Regions from separate parts of the Micromonospora sp. CA-248260 genome, predicted to be linked through region 3. Evidence: predicted binding sites of a transcription regulator. Region 3 holds the regulator's gene; each other region holds the start of a gene.
What was found. The regulator HrcA, encoded in region 3, represses chaperone genes, less so after heat shock. The targets are predictions, from matches to a motif close to GGTTNGCACNCTCNNNNNGAGNGTGCNAACC.

Region 1 (5,302 bases), 2.5 Mb from region 3:
GGGATGGTGCTCGGGTGAGGCTGGCGGGTCGGGGGTGTCGGCCCGGCGGGTGCGGGGGTGGGCGGCTGTGCGGGTGGGCGTCGCCAGTATTCGTCGTCGGGGCTGGCACCGCTGGGGGTCGTCACGCCATCCGACGCTACCAACGTGAGGGCCAGACGCGGCGGACCCTTGCCGGGGAGACCCGGCAGTTGGCCGCCGCGGTGGTGTGCGGGAAGTGGGCGGTCTGAGGAGTAACCTTGCCGCTCGTGAGCACCGAGGATCTGGCCGGCGGCGGTGTGCCCGGCGATGACGACCGCGCGGTCGACCTCAGCGACGACTTCGTGGTGCTGCCTGAGCAGACCGCCGACGACACCGACTTCGGGTGGGGTGAGCGCCGGGACGGCAACGACGACTGGTTGCTCGCCGAGCGCCCCCCACACTGGAGTTGACCATCGTCGGCCGCCGGTGGGCCGCAACATCCACTCCAGGGTGGCGACAATGCGGTTCCGGATGGGCGCGATATCGCTGTCTCGGCCCGCAGTCTGGCGGTCAGGCGGTGTGGTCGACGACGACCTTGCCGAAGACCTCGCCGCAGGAGTGGATCATCCTCGGATGACGACGCTGAAGCGGCTCCCTTCCGGCTGACCGACGGACCGTTGCGCCTGATCGGGGCGTACGGCCAGGTAGAGCGCAGACGAGCCGTCCCCGGCCCCGGCGCCCACCACGTCGAGGACCAGGGCGTCGGCCGCCAGCAGAACAGGTGCTCCAGCGCTGCGCCCGGCCGGCAGCACGAGCAGGTCGACCCGTGCACCGGGGCGCAGGACCGCGAGGGCGGCCGGTTCGGCCAGGCGGACGGGCACTCCCACGAAGCCGCTCGGCAGCGGTACGGCAGTCGGGGTGCCTTCCTCGGCGGGCCTTCCGGTCTCCTGCGTACCGGACCGGGGGTCGCCCACCCCGTCGGGGACGCCGGCCCCGCTGACGCCCGGTCGTACCGTCCGATGGTGCGGCTGGCCGGACTGGCCGCCGACGGCGGGCCCGGCCACGGTCGGTGGGTCCGGACATCCCGCCGCGTTGAATGTGCCGGCGGGAGGTCCGGCCGCGCTGGGCCTGCCGGTGGCGGGATCTGTGGCATGGGGCCTCCCCATGGGAGGTCCCGCCGGGCCGAGGGCGACGGCAGGTGGTGGGGCACCGGTGGAACAGCCAGCCGGGGTGTCCATGACGATCACCGCCAGCCCCAGCAGGACCGCCACCAAGGCCGCCCGCAACATGGTCCCCCCACCGGGGCGACGCGGCCAGCGGAATGCTCGCAGCGAGCCTTCTCCATCGACCGCACCGGTCACCATGCAACACCCTCTGCCGCTCACCGGATGCCCTGGCGGCACCCCCCGGCCCAGCAGGCTATGTCGCACCCACCCAAACCCCACGCCCCCTCACCCACGCCCTGTGGACAACACCCCGCCTGTGGAAAACCCCACCCCCACCCGTCCCCCCACCCCCGTCCCCCCACCCCCGCCCGTCCACCCACCCACCCACAAGTGGCGTGATCAAGAGGTTTGCGTCAAATACCGCGATCAACTTGACGCAAATCTCTTGATCACTGCGTCAACGTGACGCAAAGCTCTTGATCGCGGGGGCGGGGTGGGGCGGTGGGGGAGGGGGTCAGGAGGTCGTGGTGGTGGGGGCGGGCTTGGTGGAACTGGTCGAGCCCGACGGGCCGGAGGTGGTGGACGAGGAGGACGAGTTGGGGGTCGAGGAACCGCCCGAGGTCGACGACGAGCCGGAGCCCGAGGAGTCGCCACCGGAAGAGGTGCCCTCCGACTTCGCCGGCTTCGTCGTGCCGCCCTTGCCCTCGGTGCCCGCCGCCCGGGAGTCGGTGCGGTAGAAGCCGGAGCCCTTGAACACGACCCCGACCGAGTTGAAGACCTTGCGCAGCCGCCCCTCGCACGCGGGGCACTCGGTCAGCGGCTCGTCGGAGAACGACTGCACCGCCTCGAGCTGGTGGCCGCACGCGGTGCAGGCGTACTGGTACGTGGGCACGTTCTCCTCCGGATCTGGTTCAGCCGATTGGCACTCGACGTATTCGAGTGCCAATGGTGCGTCATCGGACCCGGGTTCGTCCAGCGGACGTGATCGTCACCCACCCGCCGGGAGGTCCGGACCAGCGGGGGAGCAGGCGCGAACCGGACCTCGGCGAGCCGGGTCCGCACCCCACCACCGGCGAAGTTCGACGCCGTCGGCGCACCGCCCGCCGTCGGCGCACCGCCCGCCGTCGGCGCACCGCCCGCCGTCGGCAGGGCGCCACCAGCGAAGTCCGACGTCGTCACTGCACCGCGCCGCCGCAGAGCCCGACGCCGTCACCGGACCGCAGAATCAGCGGAGTCCGACGTCGTCAGCGCACCGTGCCACCACGGAGCCCGACGCCGTCAGCCGAAGCGGGGCCCGACGCCGTCAGCCGACCGCAGCATCAGCGGAGCCCGACGCCGTCAGCGCAATCCCGTCCCGGGTGAGCAGGCGCAGACCTTCCGACGGGGTGAGAGCCGCCCGCACCGGCCGGTCGTGTGGCTGGGCGGGCAGCACCGGGAGCAGTTCACCGTCGTGCAGCAGCGCCACGGTCATGGTGGCCGCCGGTACCCGGGCCAGCGCCCGGTCGTAGGAGCCGCCGCCCCGGCCCAGCCGTAGGCCGTGCCGGTCCACCGCCAGGGCGGGCACCACCACCAGGGATGCTCCGACGATCGCCGTCCGGCCCCGCCGGGGTCCGTGCGGCTCGCGCATCCCCCGGCCGGCGGCGACCAGGGTGCCCGGTCCGGCGTACGGGGCCCAGTCCAGGTCGAGGTCGTCGCGGAGCACGGGCAGCAGCAGCTCCGCCCCGGCCGGCAGCGCGGCCCGGAGCACCTCGGGCAGGTCGGGGCCGCCCGGCTCGGAGCCGACCGGCACGTACCCGGTCATCGTGGCCGGCCGCAGGCGGCGTACCAGCGCGGTCAGTTCGGCTTGGACGCGCGTCGCGGCGGCGGAGCGGTGGGCTGCGGTGAGCGCCCGGCGGTGGGCGAGCAGCACGGCGCGTGTCTCGCGTTTGGCCGCGTGGAGGGCTTCCGCTTCATCAGAAAAATCGGGCACGCAACACTCCTGACGCAACGCTGTCAATGTGGTCGCTCTGTGTCAGCATCGCAGGAACGGGCCTGGAACTTCCGGGGGGACAGCGTTGACGCTACGCGGGCGGTTGACGGCGGCCTTCCTCACGGTGGTGCTCGGTCCCGTGCTGCTCGGCGCGGTCTTCGTCGGCACCACCCTGTCGACGGTGGACCGCACCCGGTCCACCGAACGGCTCGGCCTGGCCGCGTCCGCCGTGCGTACCTCGATCGACGCGTTGTGCCAGCAGTTGCGGGCCGCCGCCGACGCGGTGGCCCTGCGCCCCGACCCGGCGACCCGGGCGGGCGCGGCCGGTCAGGTGGTCAGCCGGGGGTTGGCCACCGCCGTGCTGGTCACCGACGTGACCGGTGGCACCACGTACGCCACCCCGGGTGGGCCGGCGACTCCGTGGCAGGACTGCGCGGGCGTCCGCACCGGCGGACCGGTCCGGGCGCTGAGCGCCCAGGTGGACCTGCGTGACCCGGCGGGCACGCCGCTCGGCGCGGTGGCCGCCGCCGAGGTGGTCGACCCGGCGTTCGTGGCCCGGCTGGCCGCCGCGACCGGCGTCGCGGTCACCCTCCTCGACGACACCGCCGGCCCCGACCGGATCACCCACACCACCGAGACCCGTCGGGTACGCGACGCGGTGCTCGCCGCGGCCGGCACCCTCGATGGTGACCGGGTCACCGCGACCCGGGACGGCCGGTACGTGCGGCGGCTCGGGCCGGCCCCGGGGCAGCCGTTGCCTCTGGTCCTTTCCGTGGCCGGGGAGCGACCGTCGGGCCTGCCGGCGGCACTGGTCGGGGCGGTGCTGCTCGCCGTGGTGGTGGCGGTGCTGACGGCGTGGCGGCTGGCCCGGGTCACCACCCGGCCGTTGGTGGAGTTGGCCGGTGCGGTGGACCGGGTCGCCCGGGGTGACCTGACCGCCCGGGTGCCGGTGCGCAGCCGGGACGAGATCGGCGGGCTCGCCGCCGCGTTCAACCGGATGATCCGGGAGACCGCCGGGTACGTGGCTGCGCTGACCAGCAGCCGGGACCAGTTGCGGGGGCACCTGAGGGTGCTCGGGGACACCCTGGCCAGCACCCACGACCTGCAACGCATCCTGCGGGTGATCCTGCACAGCGCGATCGCGGCGACCGGGGCGCGGGCCGGGGCGGTGCTGCTGGTCGACGACGCCGGGGTGCTCGTCGGGCAGTGCGCGGAAGGGCTGGCCGGGCGTTGCCCACCGGGCACCGAGCCGGAGGAGTTGCGGGTGCCGGTGGGCACGGGGGTGGTCGGTGCGGTCGCCGCCACGGGTGAACCGCAGCGGGGCCGGGTCCCGTCGGGCCCGACGCCGACCGGCGAACCGTGGTGCGAGACGTACGTGGCGGTGCCGTTCACCGCACCCGGTGGGGACGCCGCCGGCCGGGACCCGGCGGTCGGGGTGCTGGTCCTCTACGACCGGTTGGGCGTCGGCGAGTTCGACGACGACGACCTGGCGACCCTGCGGACCTTCGCCGGGCACGCGGCGGTGGCGGTGGAGAACGTCCGGGTGCACGAGGAGGCGCAGCGGTTGTCGTTGACCGACCCGCTGACCGGGCTGTGGAACTACCGGTACCTGCGTGAGTCGCTGCGCCGGGAGGTGGAGCGGGCCAGCCGGTTCGGCCGGATGCTCAGCATCCTCGTCCTCGACCTGGACCGGTTCAAGATCGTCAACGACAGTTACGGGCACGCCGCCGGGGACGCCGTGCTCGCCGAGTTCGCCCGCCGGGTCCGGGGCGAGATCCGCGAGGTGGACCTGGCCTTCCGGCAGGGCGGTGAGGAGTTCGTGGTGCTGCTGCCGGAGACCGACGCCCGGGGCGCGGCGACCGTCGCCGAGCGGTTGGGCGCGGCGGTGCGGGAGGCCCCGGTCGTGGTCGCCGGCCACGCGGGTGTCCCGACCACGATCGCGGTGTCGGTCTCGATCGGCATCGCCGTCTATCCCGACCACGCCTGCACCGGCGCGGAGGTGCTGGACGCCGCCGACGAGGCGTTGTACGCGGCCAAGGGCGCCGGCCGTGACGGCTACCGGGTGGCGACGGCGCGGCCCCGACCGACGCCGGCAGCCGACGGTGCGGTCGAGGAGATCGCCGTACCGGCGGGGGCGACCAGCCCGGACGACGGCCTGCCCCGGGCCGGTCCGCCCGTCGGGCCGACCAGCGCCACCCGGCCACCCGCC
Region 2 (5,302 bases), 620 kb from region 3:
TCGATGCGGTGCTTGCGCTCCTTCATCTCGACCTCGGTCGCCGCGCCCGCCTTGATGACCGCGATGCCACCGGAGAGCTTCGCCAGCCGCTCGGCCAGCTTCTCCCGGTCCCAGTCGGAGTCGGACGCCTCGATCTCCTTGCGGATCTGGGCGACCCGGTCGGCGACCTCGGCGGACTGGCCGCCGCCGTCGATGACGGTGGTGTTCTCCTTGTCGACCACGACGCGCCGGGCGGTGCCGAGCGCCTCCAGGCCGACCTGGTCGAGGCGGTAGCCCAGCTCCGGGGCGACCAGCTCGGCGCCGGTCAGGATCGCCATGTCCTGCAGCATCGCCTTGCGACGGTCGCCGAAGCCCGGGGCCTTGACCGCGCAGACCTTGATGGTCTTGCGGATCGCGTTGACCACCAGGGTCGACAGCGCCTGGCCGTCGACGTCCTCGGCGACGATCAGCAGCGGCTTGCTGTTCTGGAGGACCTTCTCCAGCAGCGGCAGCAGCTCCTCGATCGCCGAGATCTTCTGCGTGGTGATGAGGATGTACGGGTCGTCCAGCACCGACTCCTGCGACTCGGAGTCGGTGACGAAGTTGGGCGAGATGAAGCCCTTGTCGAACTGGAGACCCTCGGTCACCTCCAGCTCGGTGGTGAGGGTGGAGCCCTCCTCGACGGTGATGACACCGTCGCGGCCGACCCGCTCCATCGCCTCGGCGATCAGCTCGCCGATGGTGGCGTCCTGCGCGGAGATCGTCGCCACGTGCGCGATCGACTCCTTGTCGGCCACCTCGACGGCCCGGCCGAGCAGCGCCTCGGAGACCTTGGCGGCCGCCGCGTCGACGCCCCGCTTGAGGCCGGCCGGGTTGGCCCCGGCGGTCACGTTGCGCAGGCCCTCGCGCACCATCGCCTGGGCCAGCACGGTCGCGGTGGTGGTCCCGTCGCCGGCGACGTCGTTGGTCTTCGTCGCCACCTCCTTGACCAGCTGCGCGCCGAGGTTCTCGTACGGGTTGGTGAGCTCGATCTCCTTGGCGATGGTCACACCATCGTTGGTGATCGTCGGCGCACCGAATTTCTTGTCCAGGACGACGTTGCGCCCGCGCGGGCCGAGGGTGACCTTGACCGTGTCCGCGAGGGCGTTGACACCGTGCTCCAGCAGGTGTCGGGCGTCGTCCGAGAAGCTCAGGATCTTCGCCATGAATGTCCCTTCGAAGCGTCGTCGCCCCGGCCCGGCGAGCCGGACCGGGGCGACGACACTGGAATCGGTTGGTTACTTCTCGATGACCGCGAGAACGTCGCGGGCGGAGAGCACCAGGTACTCCTCGCCGGCGTACTTGATCTCGGTGCCGCCGTACTTCGAGTAGAGAACGGTGTCGCCGACCTTGACGTCGAGCGGCACGCGGTTGCCCTTGTCGTCGATCCGGCCCGGGCCGACGGCGAGGACGGTGCCCTCCTGCGGCTTCTCCTTGGCGGTGTCGGGGATCACGATGCCCGACGCCGTGGTGGTCTCAGCCTCGTTCGCCTGGACCACGATGCGGTCCTCGAGCGGCTTGATCGCAACCTTGGTCGCGGTAGTCACGGGCATACCCTCCTGGGGTACTTGGTTTCGTTGCCGGCCGAGAGTCCGACCAGCGTCAATCTGCCACATGCCACCGGGCGGGGCCGTCGTCGCGGGTGCCGGTCCGCCTGGCGTTCAGCACCCGGACCAGGTGGCCCGGACGCTGGCACCCTCAGGGTGAGAGTGCTAATCGCAGGTTATTCCTCGGCTAGCACTCCGTCAAGGAGAGTGCCAATCCGCCGCCCTTCGTGTCGACCGGGCGGTGCCCGACCCGACGGCGGCGATCCGGCGGTGCGGACACCGCCCGGAGGCCGCGACACCGGCCCGACCGAGTCGGCCCGCCGGCCGGGCCGGACAATGAGGGCGTGGATCTCGACCAGTTCGCCGCGCTGCGTACCCCCGAGGGGTCGGTCGTGCTCGCCGCGGCGACCGAGGTGGCCGGCGGCGACCCGCTGGTCGCGGCGGCGGCGCTGCGGTCGCGTGGGGTGCCCCCGGGCTGGCCGCCGCCGCGCTGACCCAGGCCGAGCTGCGTCGCCGGGCGGTCGGCAAGTTCGGCCCCGAGGCGGCCGGGATGTTCCTCACCCGCCCCGGCCTGGAGCAGGCCACCCGTCGGGTCGTCGCCGACCGGCGGGCCGGGCGGCTCGCCGCCGCCGGGGTGCGCACCCTCGCCGACCTGGGCTGCGGCCTCGGCGCCGACGCGCTCGCCGCCGCCCGCGCCGGCATCCGGGTGTACGGGGTGGAGGCCGACCCGGTCACCGCCGCGCTCGCCGCCGCGAACGCCGAGGCGGCCGGCCTGGCCGGGCGGTTCACCGTCGAGTGCGGCGACGCGACGGCGTTCGACGTGACCCGGGTCGACGCGGTCTTCTGTGATCCGGCCCGACGGCGGGCCGGCACCGGACGACGGATCTTCGACCCGAACGCCTACTCGCCGCCGTGGGACTTCGTCACCGGGCTGGCCGGCAGGGTGCCGCACACGGTGGTGAAGGTGGCCCCCGGCGTCGACCACGCGTTGATCCCGGCCGGGGCCGAGGCGGAGTGGGTCAGCGTCGACGGGGACCTGGTCGAGGCGGCCCTCTGGGGCGGCCCGCTCGCCGAGGTGCCCCGCCGGGCGACCGTGCTGAGGGCGGGGACCGCCGACCGGCAGCGCCCGGCAGACGGTTCTCCCACCTGCCGTACCGCCGACCGCGATCCGGTCGCCGCCCACCAGTTGACCGGCACCGGTGCGGCCGAGGCCACGGTCGGACCGGTGCGGCGCTACCTGTACGACCCGGACCCGGCGGTGGTCCGGGCGCACCTGGTCGCGGAGCTGGCCGGCACGCTCGACGCGACGCTTGCCGATCCGAGCATCGCCTACCTCTACGCCGACGCCCCGCGGCCGACCCCGTTCGGCCGGTGCCTGGAGATCGTCGACGTGCTGCCGTTCTCGCTGAAGCGGCTGCGCGCACTGCTGCGGGAGCGCCGGGTCGGCCGGGTCGAGATCCTCAAGCGGGGCTCGGCGCTGGTGCCCGAACAGCTGCGCCGGGACCTGCGGCTGGCCGGAGAGAACCCGGCCAGCCTGGTGCTGACCCGGGTGGCCGGGGCACCGACGGTGCTGGTCGGTCGACCGGTCGCGGACGGGGCCGGGCCGGGCTAGCGTGACCGCATGGCGGGACGGTCCACCGCGGCGACAGCGCTGCTGACCAGGCAGAAGATCACCCACAGCATCCATCCGTACGACGTCTCCCCGGATGCGCCCCACTACGGCGCGCTGGTCGCGGCGGCGCTCGGGGTGCCACCGCAGCGGGTGTTCAAGACCCTCGTCGCCGAGGTGGACGGGGCGCTGACGGTGGCGGTCGTCCCGGTCACCGGCGAGCTGGACCTCAAGGCGCTGTCGGCGGCGGTCGGTGGCAAACGGGCCACGTTGGCCGACCGGGCCGTCGCCGAGCGGAGCACCGGGTACGTGCGGGGCGGGATCAGTCCGCTCGGTCAACGGCGACGGTTGCCGACGGTGGTGGACGTCTCCGCGCTGGACCACGAGACCGTCTATGTCTCGGCGGGTCGTCGGGGTCTGCAGCTCCAGCTCGCCCCGACCGACCTGGTCGCCCTCACCGGGGCCGGTACCGCGCGGATCGCCACCCGCTGACCAGCCCCGGCAGGGCGGTCGCAGACCGGACACGCAGCGTGATTGCGGGACGGGTGTCCTGCGGGTGACAACCGCGTTGCTGAATTGTTACCGCCGCCAACAAACTTCTGACCTCGGCAGTCTTGCGCCCGAGATGTGAGCGGGAATACGTTGCCGGACACAACAAAACACCGACCACTCCTTCCCCCACCCTCGAAAGGACCCGTGCAGACATGCGCAAGGGCTTCCTCACCTTCGCCGCCGTCGGCCTGCTCGCCACCGGCAGCATGGCCGCCTGTGGCGACGACTCCAGCAGCAACGACACCGGCGGCAGCGCCGCCAAGAAGCCGAAGATCGGCGTGATCCTGCCGGACAGCAAGTCCTCCGCCCGCTGGGAGACGGCCGACCGCCGGTTCCTCAAGGAGGCGTTCGACAAGGCCGGCGTCGAGTCGGACATCCAGAACGCGCAGAACGACAAGAACGCCTTCCAGACCATCGCCGACCAGATGATCACCGGTGGCGTCACCACCCTGATGATCGTCAACCTGGACTCCGGCACCGGCAAGGCCGTGCTGGACAAGGCGAAGTCGCAGGGCGTCGCGACGATCGACTACGACCGGCTCACCCTGGGCGGCTCCGCCCAGTACTACGTCAGCTTCGACAACGAGGCCGTCGGCAAGCTCCAGGGCGAGGGCCTGGCCAAGTGCCTGACCGAGAAGGGCGTCAAGAACCCGACGGTCGCCTACCTCAACGGCTCGCCGACCGACAACAACGCCACCCTGTTCAAGAACGGCTACGACTCGGTGCTCAAGCCGAAGTTCGAGTCGAAGGAATACACCAAGGGCCCCGACCAGGCCGTCCCGGACTGGGACCCGGCGCAGGGTGCCACCATCTTCGAGCAGATGCTCACCCAGACCGGCGGCAAGATCGACGGCGTGCTCTCCGCCAACGACGGCCTCGGCAACGCGGCCATCTCGGTGCTCAAGAAGAACAAGCTCAACGGCAAGGTCCCGGTGACCGGCCAGGACGCCGACGTGACCGGCCTGCAGAACATCCTCGCCGGTGACCAGTGCATGACCGTCTACAAGGCCGTCAAGAAGGAGGCCGACGCGGCCGCCGAGCTGGCCATCGCCGTGGCGAAGGGCGAGCGCAAGGAGACCGGGCAGACCGTCAAGGACCCGGAGAGCGGCCGGGACGTCCCGTCCGTGCTGCTGGAGCCGAAGGCGATCGACAAGTCGACCGTCAAGGACGTCGTGGCCGACGGCTACGTCGACAAGGCCAAGCTCTGCACCGGCGCGTACGCCGCGCTCTGCACCGCCAACGGCATCAGCTGACCCGTACGACGAGCGTCGTACCCCGCCGACGCGACGCCGCCCGGCACGGAACCTCGTGCCGGGCGGCGCTCGCCGCCGGACGGGTCCCGAGATCTTCCCTCCGTACGAAGGAGACCCCCGTGTCCGCGACCCCCCTGCTGGAACTGCGCGGGATCGACAAGAGCTTCGGTCCCGTCCAGGTCCTGCGCGACGTCGCCCTCGCCGCCCACGCCGGAGAGGTGACCGCACTGGTCGGCGACAACGGCGCCGGCAAGTCCACGCTGGTCAAGTGCATCAGCGGCATCTACCCGGCCGACGCCGGTGAGTTCCTCTTCGACGGCCGA
Region 3 (5,302 bases):
GGCGGTCTCCTTGACGATGGTGGCCGGAATCTCCCCGGCGACGATGCGGCAGAACAGACAGTCAGCTCCCATCCCCCCACTCTAAAGACCACCCCCACCACCCCCACTCCCCCACCACCCCCACTCCCCGCCACCCCGACCCGCCCCATCCCCCGCCAGCCCACCCCACCCGGCCCAGCCCGCCGACCCCACCCAGCCCCGCCCCGCCCCGCCTCGGCCAGCCCTCTCGTCCCGGTGATCAAGAGCTTTACGCCAATTTCAAGCCCCCAGATGACCCAAACCTCTTGATCACCAGCCACCAACGCCGAGGGTTGGGTGGTGGGCTCGGTGATCAAGAGGTTTAGGGCGGGATTGGGCTCGCGGATGACGTAAAGCTCTTGATCACGGGACGAGGGAGGTTGGCCGGGGCGAGGTGGGGCGGAGGTGGGGCGAGGGAGGGAGGGGAAGAGGGGGTTACCAGCGGGGGAGGCGGGTGGAGAGGACGGAGAGGGCGGCCACGCCGGCGGTGGAGGTACGCAGGACCGAGGGGCCCAACCGGACCGGGCGGGCGCCGGACTCGGTGAAGGCGGTCAACTCGGTCGGGGCGATGCCGCCCTCGGGGCCGACCACGAGGATGATCTCGCCGGTGGTCGGCAGCTCGACCGTGGTCAGCCGCTCCTCGGCCTCCTCGTGCAGGACGAACGCCGCGCCGGCCCCGGCGATCCGGCGGGCCACCGTGGCGGTGGACTCGTCCGGTGCTCCCGCCACCACCGGCAACCAGGCACGACGGGCCTGCTTGGCCGCCTCCCGGGCGGTCGCCGCCCACTTCTCCCTGGCCCGTACGCCCCGGTCGCCGCGCCACTGCACCACCGAGCGGGACGCCGCCCAGGGCACGATCTCGTCCACCCCGACCTCGGTCATCGCCTGCACGGCGAGTTCACCCCGGTCGCCCTTGGCGATGCCCTGCATCACGACCAGCCGGGGGACGTCCGCGTCGACGTACCCCCGGGAGGTGACGGTGAGGTCCAGGGTGCCCCGGCCGACGGCGGTGACCACGGCGGTGGCGGTGCCACCCCGACCGTCGGCGAGCAGCAGCTCCTCGCCGACGCGCAGCCGTTGCACGGTGGCGGCATGGTGGCCCTCGGGGCCGTCCAGGATGAGCTGGTCGGCGGTGGGCAGCGACTCGACCAGGAACAGCGGCGCGGACACGCCGATCAGGCTAACCGGCCCGGCCCCCACCGCCCCGGACCGGGCCACCACCCGGACCAAGAAACCCAGACCGGGAAACCACCGGACCGGGAAACCGTCCGAGGGCCGAGCTGACCGGAGCCGGCCCGGGGTCAGGCGTGGCCGTTGAAGGCGTCGCGCATCCGGGAGAAGAAGCCGCCCTGCTTGCTCAGCTCGGCGACCTCCTCGCCCCGGGTCTTGGCGAAGTCCCGCAGCATCTTCTCCTGGTCGGCGTCGAGCTTGGTGGGGGTACGCACGTCCAGGTGGACGTAGAGGTCACCCCGGCCGGTGCCCCGCAGGTGCGGTACGCCCCGGGCGCGCAGTCGCAGCGTGCTGCCCGGCTGGGTGCCGGCCTTGACGTCGACCGTCTCCTCGCTGTCGAGCGTCTTGATGGTCAGTCGGGTGCCCAGCGCGGCGGCCGTCATCGGGACGGTGACCCGGCAGTGCAGGTCGTCGCCCTTGCGGGAGTAGACGTCATGCGGGCGCTCGTGGATCTCGACGTAGAGGTCACCGGCGGTGCCGCCGCCCGGGCCGACCTCACCCTGCTGGGCGAGCCGGATCCGCATGCCGTCCTCGACCCCGGCGGGGATCTTGACGGTCAGCGAGCGGCGGGTCCGCACCCGGCCGTCGCCGGCACAGGTCGGGCAGGGGTGCGGGATGGTGGTGCCGTAGCCCTGGCAGACGGTGCACGGGCGGGCCGACACCACCTGGCCGAGGAAGGTCCGCTGCACCGACTGCACTTCGCCCCGGCCCCCGCACGCCTCGCAGGTCGCCAGGTGGGTGCCGGCTGCGGTGCCCGCCCCGGAGCAGGTGGTGCAGAGCACTGCGGTGTCGACGGTGATTGGGGCCTCGACGCCGAAGGCGGTCTCGTGCAGGTCCAGTTCCAGCCGCAGGATCGCGTCGGCTCCGGGGCGGGTACGCGGGCGCGGACCGCGCGCCCCACCGGCCGCACCACCGAAGAAGGCGTCCATGATGTCCTGAAAGCCGACGAACGGGCCGGCCCCACCGGGGCCACCCGGGCCACCGGCGCCCCCTCCGCCCGGGGCGAGCGGGTCGCCGCCCAGGTCGACGATCTGCCGCTTCCGGTCGTCCGAGAGGACCTCGTACGCGGCGTTGATGTCCTTGAACTTCTCCTGTGCCTCCGGGTCCGGATTGACGTCCGGGTGGAACTGCCGCGCCAGCTTGCGGTAGGCACGCTTGATCTCGTCATCGGAGGCTTCCCGGCCGACGCCGAGAATGCCGTAGTAGTCCCTGGCCACTGCGTTCCGTGTCCTCATGTTCGTCTCGCGTTGCGCCGGTCGGCGGCCGGAGCCGGCCGTCGGCCCTGACTGGTCAGTTCTGGGCCAGCAGCTCGCCCACGTAGCGTGCCACGGCCCGCACCGTGGCGATGGTGCCGGGGTAGTCCATCCGGGTCGGGCCGAGCACGCCCAGCCCACCGACGATGGTGCTGCCGGGGCCGTACCCGGTGCTGACCACCGAGGCGGCCCGCAGGTTGTCGACCTCGTTCTCGTCGCCGATCAGCACCCGGGTGGTGCTCGGTTCGGCCTCGCCGATCAGCTTGAGCAGGACGACCTCCTCTTCGAGCGCCTCCAGGATGGGTCGCAGCGAACCCTGGAAGTCGAGCAGGCCGCCCCGGGTGAGGTTGGCGGTGCCGGCGAGCGCCAACCGCTCCTCGGTGCGCTCGACGAGGGTCTCCAGCAGCACGGTGGACAGGGTGGTCATGGCCCCGCGCAGGTGCGGCGCGGACTCCTCGACCAGCGCCTGGACCAGCGGTGGGGTGTCGGACAGCCGACTGCCGACCAGTTTCTCGTTGACCAGCCGACGCAGGTCGGTGACGTCGTCGGCGGGGACCGGCGTGGGCAGTTCGACCAGCCGCTGCTCGACCCGCCCGGTGTCGGCGATCATGACCAGCATCAGCCGGGTGGTGGAGATCGGCACCAGCTCCAGGTGCCGCACCGACGAGCGGGCCAGCGACGGGTACTGCACGACGGCGACCTGCCGGGTGAGCTGCGCCAGCAGCCGTACGGTGCGGTGCACCACGTCGTCGAGGTCGACCGCGCCGACCAGGAACCGCTCGATGGCCCGACGTTCGGCGGGGCTGAGCGGTTTGACCCGGGAGAGCCGGTCGACGAAGAGGCGGTAGCCCCGGTCGGTGGGCACCCGGCCGGCGCTGGTGTGCGGCTGCCGGATGTAGCCTTCCTCCTCCAGCACCGCCATGTCGTTACGGACGGTCGCCGGGGAGACCCCGAGCTGGTGCCGCTCGACGAGCGTCTTGCTGCCGACGGGCTCCTGCGTGGCGACGTAGTCCTCGACGATCGCCCGCAGCACGGCGAGTTTGCGGTCGTCGAGACCCATCTCCCACCTCCTGTCGCACGGCGACCGGACTTCTGACGCGTCCGGCGAGCGCTCTGGCACTCGACTGTAGCGAGTGCCAGTCTACGACGGCAGTACCGCCGCTGCGTTGATCAACGACGGACCGTCGGTGCGACCGCCCCGGTGGGTTGCCGGCGTGGCCGCTGACCGAATGTCGAGGCCAACCTCACCAGTGTCGCTCTGGTGCACCCTTGCCAGCAGCCCCTACCGTGACGGGCATGACTGAACCACCTCGCCCGCCCGGCGCGGGGGACGGCTACCCGCCGGACCCGAACGCTGGCCAGGGCTCGCCATATGAGCCGCCCACCGCACCACTGTCCGGGGCACCGGGTGCAGGCGGGTATCCCCCGCCCGGCGGGTATCCGCCGCCCACCGGTGACCAGCCGCCGTCGGGTGGCTACGACCCGTCGGGTGGCTACGGCCCGCCGGGTGGCTACCCCCCGGCCGGTGGCGGATATCCGACCGCCGGCGCGTACGGCGCCCCGACCGGTGGATACGCCAACAGCGAGGACAAGACCTGGGCGCTGGTCGCGCACTTCGGCGGGGCCGCCGGCGCGCTGATCAGCCTCGGCCCGCTCGGCTTCGTCGCCCCGCTGATCGCCTACCTGGTACGCGGGCAGCAGTCGCCGGCCGTCCGGGCGCAGGCGTTGGCCGCGCTGAACTTCCAGATCCTCTGGTCGATCATCGCGTTCGTGCTGCTCTTCGTGAGCTGGTGCCTGCTCTTCCTGCCCAGCATCGCGGTCGTGGTGATCCAGATCCTGTTCGGGATCATCGCCGGCATGAAGGCCAACGAGGGTCAGGCCTACCGCTACCCGATGTCCACCAGTTTCATCAAGTGAACCCCGGCCGGCCGCTCCCCCGGCCGGTCGGGCACCACCGCCGGCCCCGGCCCGCCCCGCTGCGGTGCGCGGCGGGCCGGCGGGGCCACGCTCAGGGCAGCAGGTCGCGGACCACCGCGTCGGCCAGCAGCCGGCCCCGCAGGGTGAGCACCGACCGCCCCTGCGGGTAGGCCACCGGGTCCAGCAGCCCGTCGGCGAGCGCACGGGCGGCGGCGGCCCGGCCCGCGTCGTCCAGCACGTCCAGCGGCAGCCCGGAGGCGAGCCGGAGCCGCAGCATCACGTCCTCCATGTGCGCCTCGGCCGGGGTGAGGATCTCCCGGGCCAGGCCGGGCGAGTGCCCGGCGGCGAGCCGTTGCGCGTACGCGCTGGGGTGTTTGACGTTCCACCAGCGCACCCCGCCGACGTGGCTGTGCGCCCCCGGGCCGAGGCCCCACCAGTCGGCCCCGGTCCAGTAGAGCAGGTTGTGCCGGCACCGGCCCGCCTCGCTGCGGGCCCAGTTGGAGACCTCGTACCAGGAGAACCCGGCCGCGTCGAGGGCGGCCTCCGCCGCCAGGTAGCGGTCGGCCGCCACGTCGTCGGAGGGGTACGGCAGCTCGCCGCGCCGCATCCGGGCGGCCAACCGGGTGCCGTCCTCCACGATCAGGGCGTACGCGCTGACGTGGTCGACCCCGGCGGCGACGACCTGCTCCAGCGAGGCGGCGAAGTCCTCGGCGCGCTCCCCCGGCGTGCCGTAGATCAGGTCCAGGTTGACGTGGTCGAACCCGGCGTCGCGGGCCTCCCGGGCGGCCTCGGCGGCCCGGCCGGGGCGGTGGGTCCGGTCGAGGACCGCCAGCACCCCGGCGGCGGCGGACTGCATGCCCAGCGAGATCCGGGTGTAGCCGGCG

Region 1: the regulator HrcA is predicted to act here: its motif matches at 2,042-2,072, upstream of ACQP2H_RS03880 (FmdB family zinc ribbon protein).
Region 2: the regulator HrcA is predicted to act here: its motif matches at 1,706-1,736, upstream of groES (co-chaperone GroES).

The regions. Positions count from the first base shown of each region.
Region 1 is NZ_CP192021.1:812,273-817,574, forward strand. It holds gene ACQP2H_RS03870 (hypothetical protein) at 246-428, shown strand; gene ACQP2H_RS03875 (hypothetical protein) at 582-1,022, opposite strand; gene ACQP2H_RS03880 (FmdB family zinc ribbon protein) at 1,639-2,016, opposite strand; gene ACQP2H_RS03885 (5-formyltetrahydrofolate cyclo-ligase) at 2,428-3,093, opposite strand; gene ACQP2H_RS03890 (diguanylate cyclase) at 3,179-5,302, shown strand, end outside.
Region 2 is NZ_CP192021.1:6,215,400-6,220,701, forward strand. It holds gene groL (chaperonin GroEL) at 1-1,184, opposite strand, end outside; gene groES (co-chaperone GroES) at 1,257-1,571, opposite strand; gene ACQP2H_RS26820 (hypothetical protein) at 1,910-2,059, shown strand; gene ACQP2H_RS26825 (THUMP-like domain-containing protein) at 2,116-3,177, shown strand; gene ybaK (Cys-tRNA(Pro) deacylase) at 3,187-3,666, shown strand; gene ACQP2H_RS26835 (sugar ABC transporter substrate-binding protein) at 3,879-4,979, shown strand; gene ACQP2H_RS26840 (ATP-binding cassette domain-containing protein) at 5,099-5,302, shown strand, end outside.
Region 3 is NZ_CP192021.1:5,591,216-5,596,517, forward strand. It holds gene ACQP2H_RS24010 (histidine triad nucleotide-binding protein) at 1-72, opposite strand, end outside; gene ACQP2H_RS24015 (16S rRNA (uracil(1498)-N(3))-methyltransferase) at 454-1,188, opposite strand; gene dnaJ (molecular chaperone DnaJ) at 1,320-2,465, opposite strand; gene hrcA (heat-inducible transcriptional repressor HrcA) at 2,539-3,561, opposite strand; gene ACQP2H_RS24030 (DUF4870 domain-containing protein) at 3,798-4,418, shown strand; gene hemW (radical SAM family heme chaperone HemW) at 4,510-5,302, opposite strand, start outside.